Regions from separate parts of the Streptomyces sp. NPDC045956 genome, predicted to be linked through region 1. Evidence: riboswitches for the same ligand, from Rfam matches in the RefSeq annotation. Region 1 holds a riboswitch; the other holds the start of a gene.
The links. Region 1 has a riboswitch for cobalamin ahead of AC07FV_RS10600 (ABC transporter substrate-binding protein). Riboswitches for the same ligand answer to the same signal wherever they lie in the genome.

Region 1 (7,789 bases):
TACGGCATGCGGTGCCACATCGTCGCGTCCACCACCGTCGACGCCACCACCCTCGCCCAACTGGAGATACTGGGCGCCGCCGTGGAGCAGGTCAGACCGTCGCGGAACCTCAAGCTCGACCAGGAACTGCGGGTGCGGCGGGTGCGCGAGATACTCGCCGAGCGGCCCGGACACCACTGGATGCGCCAGTACCACGACGACGTCCACTACCTGGGCTACCAGGAGGTCGCCGACCGGATCGCGGCGGACTTCCCGGGCGCGCCGCTGACCGTCGTCGGCGGGGTGGGCTCCGGAGCCTCGACCGGCGGCATCGTGGAGCGCCTGCGCGCCGCGGACCCCTCCGTGCGCCTGGCCGGGGTCCAGCCCTTCGGCAGCGTCACCTTCGGCAGCGAGGACCATCACGACCCGGAGGCGATCATCGCCGGCATCGGTTCGTCGATCGTCTTCGACAACGTCCGCCACCACCTCTACGACACCGTGCACTGGCTGGACTTCACCCACGCCATGTCGGGCGCCGTCGCCCTGCTGCGCGAACACGCGGTGTTCGCCGGGCTGTCCACCGGGGCCGGGTACCTGACGGCGACGTACGAGGCCCGCCGCCACCCCGACCGCGTGCACCTGGTGATCGGGGCCGACACCGGACACCGCTACGTGGAGCGCGTGTTCACCCGGCACGCCGAAGCGCTGGACCCGGCCGCGCTGAAACCCGTCGAGGTCCGCGCCCCGCAGGAGATGACCATGCCCTGGTCGAGGATGGCGTGGCAGCGCACCCCCTGCCCCGCCGGCCGGACGGAGAGCGCCGTATGACCGTGGCCTGCCTGGAGTCGCTGACCTTCGGCCTCGGCCACCTGGTCCGCGCCGCCGACCTGCTCGGCGAGCGGCTGCTGCTCCTCACCCGGGACCCCGCCTACTACGCCCACGAACTGGACCGGCTGCCCGCCGACGCCCTCGACGTCGTCGTGACCGACACCTTCGACGTCGACGGGGTCGCGGGTCTCCTCGGGCGCGAGCCGGGGCTGCGCGGCCTGATCAGCTCCACCGACACCTGGACCCTGGCCGGCGCGGCCCTCGCCGAACGCCTCGGCCTGCCCGGTCTCGATCCGGCCGTCCTGCGGCTGACCCGGGACAAGGCCGCCGTACGCGACCGGCTGTACGGCGCGGGTCTCACCCGCGCGAGGGCCTACGAGAGCGCCGAGGCGGACCGCGAGGCCCGCGGACCGCTGCTCAAGGAGGTGGGCCTGCCGCTCGTCCTCAAGGACACGGCGGGCACCGGGAGCCAGAACGTGTGGCTGGTCCGCGACGAGGGCGAGCTGGACGCGGTGCTGGCGCAGGCGTCCGGTCGGGAGCTGAAGGGGCGGTTGTTCGCCGAGCCGTACTTCAGCGGACCGGTGTACAGCGCCGAGACGCTCACCTGGGACGGCCGCACCCGGCTGCTGGGCGTCTCCAGTCGGCTCATGTCACCGGAGCCGCACTTCAGGGAGGAGATCACCGCCTTCCCCGTCGCCTTCCCGGGCCCGCTGCGGACATCGCTGGAGGGTTGGCTCGACCGGGTGCTGGCCGCCATCGGCTACACCGACCGGTTCGCGCACGTGGAGTTCGTGCTGACCACCGACGGCCCGGAGGTGGTGGAGGTCAACCCGCGCATCGGGGGCGCGCTGGTCGGGGAGGGCATGTGCCGGGCGCTCGGCGTCAACGTGTACGAGGCGATGATCGAGGCCGCGCTCGGCCACCGCCCGCGCCTCATGGACGCGGACCTGCCCGGCGGTCCGGCCGTCGCCTTCGTCCTCGGCTATCCGGCCGCACCCGGCGTCTTCACGGGCGTCGCCGGACTCGACCGGCTCGCCGGCATGCCGGGAACACCCGCCTGGTACCCGGTCAAGCGGGTCGGTGACCCCGTCGAGCACCTGGGCGACAGCCGCGGCTACGCGGGCATCGTCTACGCCGAGGCCGAGACCGCCGAACTCGCCACCCACCGCGCGGTGGCCGCCGCGGGCACCCTGCGGGTGCTCACCGATCCGTTCCCCGGGGCCGGCCGGGCGGCGCCCGGTGGGTGAGCGCACCACCCGGGGACCGGGACCGCGGGCCACGCTGTTCCCGCTCACCGGCCCCCTGCGGTTCCTGCTGCTCAGCTCGTTCCTCATTCCGCTCGGCAGCTTCATGGTCCTGCCGTTCATGTCGGTGTTCCTGCACGAACGGCTGGGGATGGGGCTCGGCACGGTCGGCGTCGTCCTGGCGGCGGCCTCACTCGTGCAGTTCTCCGGCGGCATCGTCGGCGGCGCCCTCGCGGACCGTATCGGGCTGCGCCGCACGATGCTGTGGGCCCTCGTCGTACGCACCGCCGGTTTCGCCGGGTTCCTGCTGGCCCTGCGCTGGCCGCCGCTGGCGGTCTGGGCGCTGGTCCTGACGTGCTGCGGTGCCGCGCTGTACCTGCCCGCCAACAAGGCCTACCTGGTGCACGGCGTCGACGACGAGCGCCGTCCGGCCTTCCTCTCGGCGGGCAACGCGGCACTCAACGCCGGGATGGCCGTCGGCCCGCTCATCGCCGGACCGTTCGTCCTGTCCTCGCCCGGCTGGCTCTTCGCGGCCGTCACGGCGCTGTTCCTGGCGGTCACCGTGGGACACGCGCGGCTGCCCGGAACGGGCGGGGCACGGACCACCGGGCCGGGCGAAAAGGCCGCCACGGGTCTCCTGACGGGCCTCGCACCGCTGCCGTTCGCCGCCAACGCGCTGGCCTTCTACCTCTACTTCCACTTCCAGCACTTCCTGGCGGTGTACGCCGTCGAGCGCGCCTCCGGCGCGTTCTACAGCGTGGTGCTGCTGCTCTGTTTCGCTCTGGTCATCGTCGTGCAGCCGCTCGCGTCGGGTCTGATCCGGCGCATGCCGTACGCCCTCGCCCTCGCGGTCGGCTTCACGGGTCTGGCGGCGGGCCTGGCCGTGCTGGCGGCCGGTACCCGGGCGGCCCTGCTGGCGGGCGGCGCGCTGATCACCCTGGGCGACATCGTGCTGTTCCTCAAGAACGACCTGGAGGCGCTGCGCCGCAGCCCCCGCTCCGACGCCGTCGTCTTCGGGCAGCAGCGGCTGGCCGCGGGCCTGGGCGCCTGCGCGAGCGGCGCGCTGGGCGGGCAGCTGTACGGCCTCGGCGAACGGGCCGGGCACACCGGCTGGTTCTGGCTGCTCGCGGCCGCCCAGTGCCTGCTGCTGCCCCCTCTGCTGCTCACGCTGCGCCGTCGCCCGGCGCGGCCCCCTGCCCCCGACGGCGACCACGAAGGAGCACTGACCCGCGATGACACGGACGGGCGGATTCCAGGACGATGACTTCTGGACCGAGTTCCACGACTTCCTCTTCTCCGAGCAGCGCTACGCGCAGGCCGAGGAGCTGCTCGACACCTCTCCCCTGCTCGCCCTCCCCGACGGAGCACGCGTGCTGGACCTGTGCTGCGGGCCGGGTGTCTTCACCGTGCCCCTCGCCCGCCGCGGGCACCGCGTGACCGGAGTCGACCTGAGCCCGGCCATGCTGGACCGGGCCCGCAAACGCTCCGCGGACGCCGGTGCCGACGTGACGTACGTGCGGGCCGACGCACGCGACTACGAGGCGCCGGGCGGCTTCGACGTCGTCCTCAACATGTTCACCTCCTTCGGGTACTTCGAGGACCCCGCCGACAACGCGCGCGTGCTGCGCACCATGTACACCTGCCTGGCGCCCGGCGGGGCGCTCGTCCTCGACCTCGCGGGGAAGGAACTCCTGGCCCGCAGGGTCACCCCGCCCAAGGTGGTGCGGCGGGGCGACGACCTGATGGTGCAGACCGACACCGTGCTGGACGAGTGGGCGCGGCTGCGCAGCGAGTGGGTGCTGGTCCGGGGCGACCGGGTGACCCGGGCCACCCTGACGTGGTTCGTGTACAGCGCCGTGGAGTTGCGGCGGATGGCCGAGGAGGCGGGGTTCGGCCGCGTGGAGGTCTTCGGCGGGTTCGACGGCCGCCCCTACGACGAGGACGCCGAACGGCTCGTCCTGAGGGCCGTCCGCGAAGGGTGAGGCAGGGGCAGGGCGTGCGGCCGGGAACCGCACGCCCTTTCGCCGTCGGCCGGGCGAAACGTAGGATCACCTGGTCATCGCCGCGACGGGAGACAGGAAGCCGGTGCGAATCCGGCACGGTCCCGCCACTGTGACCGGGGAGCGCCCCTCCGACACGCCACTGCGCACCGCGCGGGAAGGCGGGGGGAACGTCGATCCGGGAGTCAGGACACTGGTCCGTCGCGGGCCCGATCCGAGGAGCGCGGACTCCAGGAGGCTTCACGTGTCCCAGCTGTTCACCCCTGCCCGCACACGCGGGTTCCTTCGTGCCACGGCCGTCGCCGTGGCACTGTCGTCGCTGCTGCTCACCACCGGCTGCGGTGCGTCCGACGAGGGCGGCGGCGACGCCGAGGCCACCGCCGCCGTGCCCGCGGGTTTCCCGGTCACCGTCGACAACTGCGGCGTGCGGACGACGTACGACAGGCCGCCGTCGCGGGTGGTCACCGTCCACCAGCACCCGGCGGAACTCATGCTCGCGCTCGGTCTGAAGGACCGCATGGTCGGCACGGCCTTCCCCGACTCCGCCGTCCTGCCGGAGCTGAAGGAGGACTACGAGGCGATTCCCGAACTGGCGGAGCGGGAGCCGTCGTTCGAGAAGGTCCTGGACGCCGAGCCCGACTTCGTCTACGGCGGCTACGGCAGCGCCTTCGACGAGAAGGAGGGCCGTTCTCGCAAGGCGTTCGCCGACGCGGGCATCGACACCTACCTCAACCGCGAGTACTGCGGCGAGAAGCGGGTGACGATGAAGGACACCTACGACGAGATCCGCACCGTCGGCAGGATCTTCGGCGTCCAGGACCGGGCCGACGCGCTGGTCGCGGACCTGGAGGGCCGCGTCGGCAAGGCCGCCACCGGCGTACGGGGCGAGCCCCGGGTGCCCGTCTTCGTCTACGACAGCGGTGACAAGAGCGCCTTCACCGCGGGCGGCAAGAGCCTCGGCACCGAGCTGATCCGGCTGGCCGGCGGCGAGAACGTCTTCGCCGACCTCGACGACGTCTTCGGCGACGTCTCCTGGGAGCAGGTCGTCGAGCGCAGGCCGGAAGCCATCGCCATCTACGACTACGCCGGCGCCGGCAGCGTCGAGGAGAAGAAGAAGTACCTGCTCTCCCGGCCCGCGCTCGCCGACGTGCCCGCCGTCAGGAACAAGCGGTTCGTCGTCCTGCCGCTGACCGCCACCCTGGTCGGCATCCGCTCGGCCTACGCGGTCGGGGACCTGGCCCGCGGGCTGCATCCCAAGAGCTTCCGATGACGCAGGCCGCAACCGGCACGTCCACCGGACGGACGGTCCGTCGGCGCGGCACCGAGGAGCCGGGAGGGGGCGGTACGCGGCTGGCCGTCACCCTGCTCGTCCTCACCGTCCTGCTACTGGTCTCCGCCACGGCGGGCCTCGCGATCGGTTCCGTCCAGGTGCCGCCCGGACAGGTGTGGGGCATCGTGACGCACGCCCTGGGAGCCGACTGGCAGGATCCGGACTGGTCGCGGGCCCGGGAGACCATCGTGGTGGACGTCCGGGCGCCGCGGGTGCTGCTCGGTGCGGTCACCGGCGCCGGCCTGGCGGTGATCGGCACCGCCCTGCAGGCCCTGGTGCGCAACCCGCTCGCCGAGCCGTACCTGCTGGGTGTCTCCTCCGGGGCGTCCCTCGGCGCGGTCTCCGTGATCGTGTTCGGCGTCACCTTCTTCGGTCCGCTCTCCCTGTCGGTCGCCGCCTTCGCCGGCGCCCTGGGCGCGCTCGTCCTCGTCTACGCCACCGCCCGCACCGGGGGACGCATCACCTCGGCGCGGCTGGTGCTGTCCGGGGTGGCGATCGCGGCGGTGCTCACCGCGGTCCTCGATCTGCTGCTGCTCACCACCGACCGGGGCAACGAGGCCCGCGCGGTCCTCGCCTGGACCCTCGGCGGGCTGGGGGGCGTCGAGTGGGGCACCCTGTGGCTGCCGAGCACGGCCCTGCTGCTCGGTGTCGGCGCCCTCATGGTGCAGGCCCGCAACCTGAACCTGCTGCTGGCCGGCGAGGAGGCGGCCACCACGATGGGGCTGGACGTGGCCCGCTTCCGCGCCCGGCTGTTCGTCGTGCTCTCCCTGGTCACGGGCGTACTGGTCGCGGCGGCCGGGCCGATCGGCTTCGTCGGGCTGATGATGCCCCACATCGTGCGGCTCTTCGTCGGCGGCGACCACCGCCGGGTGCTGCCCACGGCGGCCCTGGGCGGGGCGGTCTTCCTGGTCTGGGCCGACATCGCCGCACGGACGGTCGCCGCGCCGGCGGAGATACCCGTCGGCGTGCTCACGGCCCTGTGCGGCGGGCCGTTCTTCCTGTGGCTGATGCGCCGGGACGCCCGGCGCGGCACCGACCGAGGAGTGGCATGACGGCGACCGACCTGAGCGTGGACGGCGTCACGCTCACCGCGGGAGCCCGCCACCTGGTGCGCGACGTCTCCCTGACGGCCCGCCCGGGCGAGACCGTCGGGCTGGTCGGCCCCAACGGCAGCGGGAAGTCCAGTCTCCTGCGCGCCGTCTACCGCGTCCTGCGCCCCGACGCCGGTCAGGTCCGGGTCGACGGGGGCGACGCCTGGTCGCTGCCGGTGCGGCGCCTGGCCCGCACGGTGGCGGCGGTGGTCCAGGACTCGGCCGCCGACTTCGACCTCGCCGTCCGGGAGGTCGTCGCCATGGGCCGCACCCCGCACAAGCGGCTCCTGGCCGGCGACACCCCCGAGGACGCCGCACTCGTCGACTCCGCGCTGCTCGCCGTGGACGCCGTCCATCTGGCGGACCGCCCCTTCGACCGGCTCTCCGGCGGCGAGCGCCAACGCGTCCTCATCGCGCGCGCCCTGGCCCAGCAGCCCACGCTGCTGGTCCTCGACGAACCGACCAACCACCTCGACATCCGGCACCAGTTGTCCGTGCTCGGCATCCTGCGCCGGCTGCCCGCCACCGTGCTGCTCGCCCTGCACGACCTCAACCTGGCCGCCTACTACTGCGACCGCCTCTACGTGCTGAACGACGGTGCGGTCACCGCCTCGGGCCCGCCCGCCGAGATCCTCACCCCGCGGCTCCTGGCCGAGGTCTACGGGGTGGAGGCGGAGGTCGCCACCCACCCGCGCACGGGCGCCCCGCAGGTGACGTTCCTGCCCGGGGAACCACCCCGGGCCGCGCAGCGGCCGTGAGGGTCAGTCATCCACGGTGCGGATGCCTCTCATCCGTACCGTGGATGACGCCCGCCGTGCGCGCGCGGCGGGTCCCGCTCAGTCCTCGGGCCGGTCGGCCATCCGCTTGCCGACCCGGGCGGCGGTCTCGCGCAGCCAGATGTGCGCCGCGTCGTGGGTGTGCACCGGGTGCCACCACAACGCCTCCCGCAGCGGCACCGCCTCGTAGGGCGGCTCCACCACCCGTACCGCGGCGAGCGGGGCGAGGAGCCGGGCGAGGCGGGCCTGGAGCAGGGCGATGCGCCGGGTTCCGCCGACCAGCAGCGGCATGATCTGGAAGCTGTCCACGGAGACCTCGACGCGGGGCTCGATGCCCAGCATGCCGAGCTGGCGGACGGCCGGGGCGTCGTAGGTGCGCTGGTAGGTGACCCAGGGCAGCCGGGCCAGGTCCTCCCGGGTCAGCCGGTCGTCGACGCTCGGGTGGTCCTCGGCGACGAGGAAGACCCACCGGTCCTGGTAGAGGTCGGTGGCGGGGAAGTCGCTGATGACGCCGTGGGGCATGAGCAGGCCGTCGGTGGTG
Region 2 (7,789 bases), on a different contig from region 1:
CGACAATGGCGACCCGATCGGGGAACAGGAGATCCACGACCAGGTGGTCGCGATACTCACCCCGGGAAGTGAGACCATCGCCTCCACGATCATGTGGTTGCTGCAGGCACTTGCCGACCACCCGGAACACGCGGACCGCATACGGGACGAAGTCCGGGAGGTCACCGGAGGGCGCCCCGTCGCATTCGAGGACGTCCGCAGGCTCACCCACACGAACAATGTCATCGTGGAGGCCATGCGTTTGCGTCCCGCCGTGTGGGTATTGACGCGCCGCGCGGTCGTCGAGACTGAACTCGGTGGCTGTCGCATTCCGGCCGGGTCGGACATCATCTACAGTCCGTTCGCAATCCAGCGCGATGCGAAGTCCTACGCCGACAACCTGGAGTTCGACCCGGACCGATGGCTTCCGGAACGTGCGGGGGAGGTACCGAAATACGCCATGAAGCCGTTCAGCGTCGGCAATCGGAAGTGCCCGAGCGACCACTTCTCGATGGCGCAGCTGACGCTGATCACGGCGGCCCTGGCCGCGAAGTACCGCTTCGAGCAGGTGGCCGGCTCCAACGACGCGGTCCGGGTGGGCATCACCCTCCGTCCGCACGACCTGCTGGTCAGGCCCGTGGCCCGGTGACGCTCAGGCCGCCGCCCGCGGGCCGCGGAAGGCGCGCCGGTAGGCGTGCGGTGTGGTGTCCAGGGCCCTGACGAACTGGTGCCTGAGGGCCGCCGCAGTACCGAATCCGGTGCGCCACGCGATCGCGTCCATGGTCTCGTCCGTCGCCTCCAGCAGCCGCTGGGCCAGCAGCACGCGCTGGCGCAGTATCCAGCGGTAGGGGGTCGTGCCCGTCTCCTGCTGGAAGCGGCGGGCGAAGGTGCGGGGCGACATGTGCGCCCGCGCCGCGAGCTGGTCGACGGTGACCTCCTCGTCGAGGTGCTGCTCCATCCAGGACAGCACCTCGCCGACGGTGTCGCAGGAGGAGCGCGGCAGAGGCCGTTCGATGTACTGGGCCTGGCCGCCGTCCCGGTGCGGCGGCACGACCATGCGCCGGGCGATCTTGTTGGCGACCTCCGGCCCCTGCTCCTTGCGGACGATGTGCAGACAGGCGTCGATGCCGGCGGCGGTGCCGGCGCTGGTGATCACCGGGTCCTCGTCCACGTAGAGCACGTCGGGGGCGACGGACGCCCGCGGGTACTGCCGGGTCAGCTCGGCGGCGTGGTGCCAGTGCACCGCGCACCGCCGGCCGTCCAGCAGACCGGCGGCGCCCAGCACGAACACCCCGGAGCACACGCTCAGCACCCGCGCACCCCGGTCCACGGCCCGACGCAGCGCCTCCAGCAGCTCCGGCGGGTACTCCCGGCGGGCGAAGTCGCTCCCCGCCGGCACGGTGATCAGGTCGGCCTCCTCCAGCCGCTCCAGCCCGTACGGCGTGGAGACGGTGAGCCCGCCGACGTGGGTGGTCAGCTCGGGGCCCTCCGCCGACACCACCGCGAAGTCGTACCGCGGCAGGCCCTCGTCGCTCCGGTCGATGCCGAAGACCTCGCAGACGACGCCGAGTTCGAAAGGATGCGCGCCGTCCAGCAGGACGGCCGCCACGTTCCGCAACATGCCGACAGTGTGCCTCGGAAGTGGCAGGAAATCGAGGCCCTACGGCAGTCCTGCCACTGCCGGTAAGGAGTCCGGGGCGCGACAGTGGTGTCATGAACAGCAACCAGACGGAAGCCCTGATCGGAATGCTCGTGACCTTCGGACTCCTGGTCCTCATGGTCCTCCCCTCGGTGATCGGCATCGTGCGCGAGAAGCGCATCGACCGTCAGCTCAGGGAGGCCCGGGAGAACCGGCGGGGGAGTGAGGAGCCCCGGCGGACTCAGAAGTCCTCGGACAGGTCGACGGTGCCCTCCACCGCGACCTGGTACGCCGAGGGGCGGCGCTCGAAGAAGTTGGTCAGCTCCTGAACGCCCTGGAGCTCCATGAAGGAGAAGGGGTTCTCGGAGCCGTACACCGGGGCGAAGCCGAGCCGCGTCAGGCGCTGGTCGGCGACGCACTCCAGGTACTCCCGCATCGAGTCGGTGTTCATGCCCGGGAGGCCGTCACCGCAGAGGTCGCGCGCGAACTGCAGCTCGGCCTCGACGGCCTCCCGCAGCATGTCGGTGACCTGCTCCCGGAGCTGGTCGTCGAACAGCTCCGGCTCCTCCTTGCGCACGGTGTCCACCACGTCGAAGGCGAAGGACATGTGCATGGTCTCGTCCCGGAACACCCAGTTGGTGCCGGTGGCCAGGCCGTGCAGCAGGCCCCGGCTGCGGAACCAGTAGACGTAGGCGAAGGCGCCGTAGAAGAACAGGCCCTCGATGCACGCGGCGAAGCAGATGAGGTTGAGCAGGAAGCGGCGGCGGTCGGCCCGGCTCTCCAGCCGGTCGATCGACTCGACCGAGTCCATCCACTTGAAGCAGAACCCGGCCTTCTCGCGGATGGAGGGGATGTTCTCCACGGCCGCGAAGGCGGCGGCGCGGTCCTCCGGGTCGGGCAGGTAGGTGTCCAGCAGCGTCAGGTAGAACTGGACGTGCACGGCCTCCTCGAAGAGCTGGCGGGACAGGTACAGCCGCGCCTCGGGGGAGTTGATGTGCTTGTAGAGGGTGAGCACCAGGTTGTTCGCGACGATCGAGTCGCCGGTGGCGAAGAAGGCCACCAGCCGGCCGATCAGGTGCTGCTCCATGGGGCTGAGCTTCGCGAGGTCGGCGACGTCCGAGTGGAGGTCGACCTCCTCGACGTGCCAGGTGTTCTTGATGGCGTCCCGGTAGCGCTCGTAGAAGTCCGGGTAGCGCATGGGGCGCAGGGTCAGTTCGAAGCCCGGGTCGAGCAGGCTCTTGGTGGCCGGGGCGGCCGGGGTGGCGGGGATCTCGGTGGTCATTACTGGCAGGCCTCGCAGGACTCGGGGTTTTCCAGGGAGCAGGCGACCGCTTCGGGATCGGGGGTCTGCTGTGCGGGGACGGTGGCCCGGGCGGCGGCGCGGGCGATGCGGGTCGCCGGGCGGGAACGCAGGTAGTACGTGGTCTTCAGGCCCTGCTTCCAGGCGTACGCGTACATCGAGGAGAGCTTCCCGATGGTCGGCGTCTCCAGGAACAGGTTCAGCGACTGGGCCTGGTCGAGGTACGGGGTGCGGGCGGCGGCCATGTCGATCAGGCCGCGCTGCGGGATCTCCCAGGCGGTGCGGTACAGGGCGCGGACGTCCTCGGGGATCCAGGAGAAGCCCTGCACCGAGCCGCCCGCCTCGCGCAGCGCCTCGCGGGTGCGGGCGTCCCACACGCCGAGCCGCTTGAGGTCGTCCACCAGGTACGAGTTGACCTGGAGGAACTCGCCGGAGAGCGTCTCGCGCTTGAACAGGTTGGACACCTGCGGCTCGATGCACTCGTAGGCGCCCACGATCGAGGCGATGGTGGCGGTCGGGGCGATCGCCAGGAGCAGGGAGTTGCGCAGGCCGGTGGTGGCCATGCGCGTGCGCAGCGCCGCCCAGCGCTCGGGCCAGGCGGCCTCGACGCCGTAGTGGTCGGGGTGCAGCACGCCCCGGGCCGTACGGGTCTTCTCCCAAGCCGGCAGCGGGCCGTCGCGCTCGGCGAGGTCGGTGGAGGTCTCGTACGCCGCGAGCATGATCCGCTCGGCGATGCGGGTGGACAGGGCCTTCGCCTCGGGGGAGTCGAAGGGCAGGCGCAGCCGGAAGAAGACGTCCTGCAGGCCCATCGCGCCGAGGCCGACCGGACGCCAGCGGGCGTTGGAGCGGCCCGCCTGCTCGGTCGGGTAGAAGTTGATGTCGACGACCCGGTCCAGGAAGGTGACGGCGGTGCGGACGGTGGCGTCCAGCCGCTCCCAGTCGAGGTCGCCCGCGGCCACGTCGACGAAGGCGCCGAGGTTGACCGAGCCCAGGTTGCAGACCGCCGTCTCCCCGTCGTCGGTGACCTCCAGGATCTCCGTGCAGAGGTTGGAGGAGTGGACGACGTGGCCCGGCTCGGCGGTCTGGTTGGCGGTGCGGTTGGCGGTGTCCTTGAAAGTCATCCAGCCGTTGCCGGTCTGCGCGAGGGTGCGCATCATGCGGCCGTACAGCTCACGGGCGGGCAGGGTCCTGCGGGCCAGCCCCGCCGCCTCCGCCGCGCGGTACGCCGCGTCGAACTCCGCGCCCCAGAGGTCGACCAGCTCGGGCACGTCGGCGGGCGAGAACAGCGACCACTGCCCGTCGGCGTCCACCCGGCGCATGAACTCGTCCGGCACCCAGTGGGCGAGGTTCAGGTTGTGGGTGCGGCGGGCGTCCTCGCCGGTGTTGTCCCGCAGCTCCAGGAACTCCTCGATGTCGGCGTGCCAGGTCTCCAGGTAGACCGCCGCCGCGCCCTTGCGCCGGCCGCCCTGGTTCACGGCGGCGACCGAGGCGTCGAGCGTCTTCAGGAACGGGACGATGCCGTTGGAGTGCCCGTTGGTGCCGCGGATGAGCGAGCCGCGGGAGCGGATGCGGGAGTAGGCGATGCCGATGCCGCCGGCGTGCTTGGAGAGGCGGGCCACCTGGTGGAGGCGGTCGTAGAGGGAGTCCAGCTCGTCCTGGGGGGAGTCGAGGAGGTAGCAGGACGACATCTGGGCGTGCCGGGTGCCGGAGTTGAAGAGGGTGGGGGAGGAGGGGAGGTAGTCGAGGCGGCTCATCAGCCCGTAGAGGGCGGCCACCTCGTCGGCCGAGCGGGCGGTGTCGTCCTCGGCGAGCCCGGCGGCCACGCGCAGCATGAAGTGCTGGGGCGTCTCGACCACCTTGCGGGTGATCGGGTGCCGGAGCAGGTAGCGGCTGTGCAGGGTGCGCAGACCGAAGTAGCCGAAGCGGTCGTCGGCGGCCGGGTCGACCAGCGCGTCCAGCCGCTCCGCGTGCAGCCGGACGAACTCGGCGGTGCGGTCGGCGATCAGGCCCTCGCGGTGACCGGTGGCGACCGACCCGGTGAAGGAGGTGACGCCCTGGGAGGCGGCCTCGGCCCGGATGGTGAGGGTCAGCAGGCGGGCGGCGAGCCGGGAGTAGACCGGGTCCTCCGAGATCAGTCCGGCGGCGGCCTCGGTGGCCAGCTCGCGCAGCTCGGCCTCGTCCGCACGGGCGGACCGGCCGCGCAGTGCGGCGGCGGCGACCCGGCCGGGGTCGGCGTCCGGAAGGTCGGCGGTCAGCTCGGTCAGGGTCCGCAGCAGCGCGGTACCGGGACCGTCCGGTTCGCCGGTCGCCGTCACCGGGGTCGCTGAAGCCGGATCGGCTGGCGCGATGGTCACGTGGAGCACTCCCTCGCTCGGCACGGGGCCTGGCGGAGGGCAGGAGGCAGCTCACGAGCGCGCACGGCGTCGCGTCCACCGGCCCACTCCACGAGGCCCGGACGTCATGGCACCCGGGCCGGGGCGGCCGGGCGCACTGTCGGCAGGTCCTCGGACTCAAGCCCGTGCGCGGACACGTGGGGACGCGAACACGCACAAGTACACCGTTGCGGGACAGTTCCGGATTCGCACCGGATTCCCCTGCGGCGACAGCGAGCACGAGCATACATCTTGTGCCGGGCGCCGCCAGCACCCCCAGATGTTGTGTCCGTGAGCGTATCGGGATGGTGTCAGAGCGTCAGTTCGTAGGTGAGCAGGGTGAAGTCGTCGTGCTTCGGCAGGGGGTTCCAGTCGCGGTCCGGGGTGCGGGTGAAACCCAGGCGCCCGTAGAGGCGGTGGGCGCCGTGCATGGTGCGCTGGGTGGACAGCACGACCCGCGCGCAGCCCGGCACGGACCGGGCGCGGTCGACGCAGGCCCGCACCAGTGCCTCGCCGGCGCCGCGTCCGCGCGCCTCGCGGGCGACGGCGAGCATGCGTATCTCGGCCTCGCCGGGCCGGGCGATGTCCGCCATCGGGCCGCCGCGGGGCACGAAGGTGACGCTGCCGAGCACACCGTCGTCCGATGCGGCGACCAGCACCTCGGCGGCAGCCGCCCGCCGGGCCACGGCCCGCAGCTCGTGCAGGTAGGCGTCGTCCTCCCCGAAGTCGAGGAGGCCGTCACCCAGGTAGGCGTGCGCGGTGATCTCACCGAGGGTGTCGTACTCCTCGGCCGTGGCACGCCGGATCACGAAGTCCATGACCCCGAGTGTGCCCGACGGGCACGGCAACGGGCCGCCGGATTCCTCCGACGGCCCGCCCGGGGGAAGGGGTCAGTGCGAGGTGCCCGCCGTGGCCGGCGGCAGCTCCACCTCGACTCCCGGGTCGCCCGCGTCCGCGGTGTAGTCGCCCGGCTTGGTCTCGTCGACGCCGTCGGGTGCCTTGAGCGCCCGCATGACGAAGGTCAGGACCACGGTGACCACCACGTTCAGCACGAAGGCGGTGAGGCCGATGTAGCCGATCTCGCCGATGCCGGGGATCTCGTCGGAGGAACCGCCGAAGTGCTTCTGCGTCGGCGAGGCCACCCCGTACGCGGCGACCGTGCCGTAGACCATGCCGACCGCCCAGCCGCCGAGCAGGGCCCAGCGGTGGAACCAGCGGGTGAGCAGGCCGCCCACCAGGGCCGGGAAGGTCTGCAGGATCCAGATGCCGCCCAGCAGCTGGAAGTTGATCGCGACCGTCTTGTCCATGCCGAGCACGAAGACCAGCGCGCCCACCTTCACCAGCAGGGACACCAGCTTGGAGACCTTCGTCTCCTGGGCCGGGGTGGCGTCCGGCCTGATGAAGTCCTTGTAGATGTTGCGGGTGAACAGGTTGGCGGCCGCGATCGACATGATCGCCGCCGGGACCAGGGCGCCGATGCCGATCGCCGCGAAGGCCACGCCGGCGAACCAGTCCGGGAACATGTTCTCGAAGAGCTGGGGGATCGCCAGCTGCCCGTTCTCCACCTTCACCCCGGCCGCGATCGCCATGAAGCCCAGCAGCGCGAGCAGGCCCAGCATCAGCGAGTACAGCGGCAGGATCGTGGTGTTGCGCCGGATCACCTCACGGCTGCGCGAGGACAGCGTCGCGGTGATCGAGTGCGGGTACATGAAGAGCGCGAGCGCGGAGCCGAGCGCCAGCGTGGCGTACGTCCACTGGCCGCCGTGGTCCGGCGTCAGCGAGCCCTTGCCGGACTCGGAGAACTTGTCGCCCGCCGCCGCGAAGATGTCGTCGAAGCCGCCCAGCTTGATCGGGATGTAGATGATCGCCACCGCGATGACGATGTAGATCAGCGTGTCCTTCACGAAGGCGATCAGCGCGGGTGCGCGCAGCCCCGAGGAGTAGGTGTACGCCGCCAGCACGCCGAAGGCGATCAGCAGCGGCAGGTCCTTGACGAACCAGTTGGTGTCCTCGCCGCCGCCGAGGCCCATCACGTCCAGTACGGCCTGGATGCCGACCAACTGGAGCGCGATGTACGGCATGGTGGCGAGGATGCCGGTCACGGCGACCGCCAGCGACAGCCCCTTCGAGCCGAACCGGCCGCGCACGAAGTCCGAGGTCGTCACGTACCCGTGCTTGTGGGAGACCGACCACAGCCGGGGCAGGAAGGTGAAGATCAGCGGGTAGACCAGGATCGTGTACGGCACCGCGAAGAAGCCGGAGGCGCCGGCCGCGTAGATCGCCGCCGGGACCGCCACGAAGGTGTACGCCGTGTACAGGTCGCCGCCCAGCAGGAACCAGGTGACCCAGGTGCCGAACGAGCGGCCGCCCAGGCCCCACTCGTCGAGGCTGTGCTCGTTCTCGGCCTTGCGCCAGCGGGCGGCGAGGAAGCCCATGGCGGTGACGAGCAGGAAGAAGAAGATGAAGACGGCGAGTGCGACGCCGTTCACGCCGTCGTTC

Region 2: linked by a shared signal. The riboswitch ahead of AC07FV_RS17905 (ribonucleoside-diphosphate reductase subunit alpha) and the one ahead of AC07FV_RS10600 (ABC transporter substrate-binding protein) in region 1 are both predicted to bind cobalamin.

Annotation. Positions count from the first base shown of each region.
Region 1 covers NZ_JBWKKZ010000003.1:353,704-361,492, reverse strand. The annotation lists gene AC07FV_RS10620 (cysteine synthase family protein) at 1-807, shown strand, start outside; gene AC07FV_RS10615 (ATP-grasp domain-containing protein) at 804-2,054, shown strand; gene AC07FV_RS10610 (MFS transporter) at 2,047-3,315, shown strand; gene AC07FV_RS10605 (class I SAM-dependent methyltransferase) at 3,284-4,033, shown strand; cobalamin riboswitch at 4,090-4,267, shown strand; gene AC07FV_RS10600 (ABC transporter substrate-binding protein) at 4,296-5,321, shown strand; gene AC07FV_RS10595 (FecCD family ABC transporter permease) at 5,318-6,433, shown strand; gene AC07FV_RS10590 (ABC transporter ATP-binding protein) at 6,430-7,230, shown strand; gene AC07FV_RS10585 (LysR family transcriptional regulator) at 7,309-7,789, opposite strand, start outside.
Region 2 covers NZ_JBWKKZ010000006.1:192,173-199,961, reverse strand. The annotation lists gene AC07FV_RS17925 (bifunctional albaflavenone monooxygenase/terpene synthase) at 1-628, shown strand, start outside; gene AC07FV_RS17920 (GlxA family transcriptional regulator) at 632-1,600, opposite strand; gene AC07FV_RS17915 (hypothetical protein) at 1,693-1,947, shown strand; gene AC07FV_RS17910 (ribonucleotide-diphosphate reductase subunit beta) at 1,860-2,900, opposite strand; gene AC07FV_RS17905 (ribonucleoside-diphosphate reductase subunit alpha) at 2,900-5,272, opposite strand; cobalamin riboswitch at 5,397-5,574, opposite strand; gene AC07FV_RS17900 (GNAT family N-acetyltransferase) at 5,602-6,108, opposite strand; gene mctP (monocarboxylate uptake permease MctP) at 6,181-7,789, opposite strand, start outside; gene AC07FV_RS17890 (DUF3311 domain-containing protein) at 7,788-7,789, opposite strand, start outside.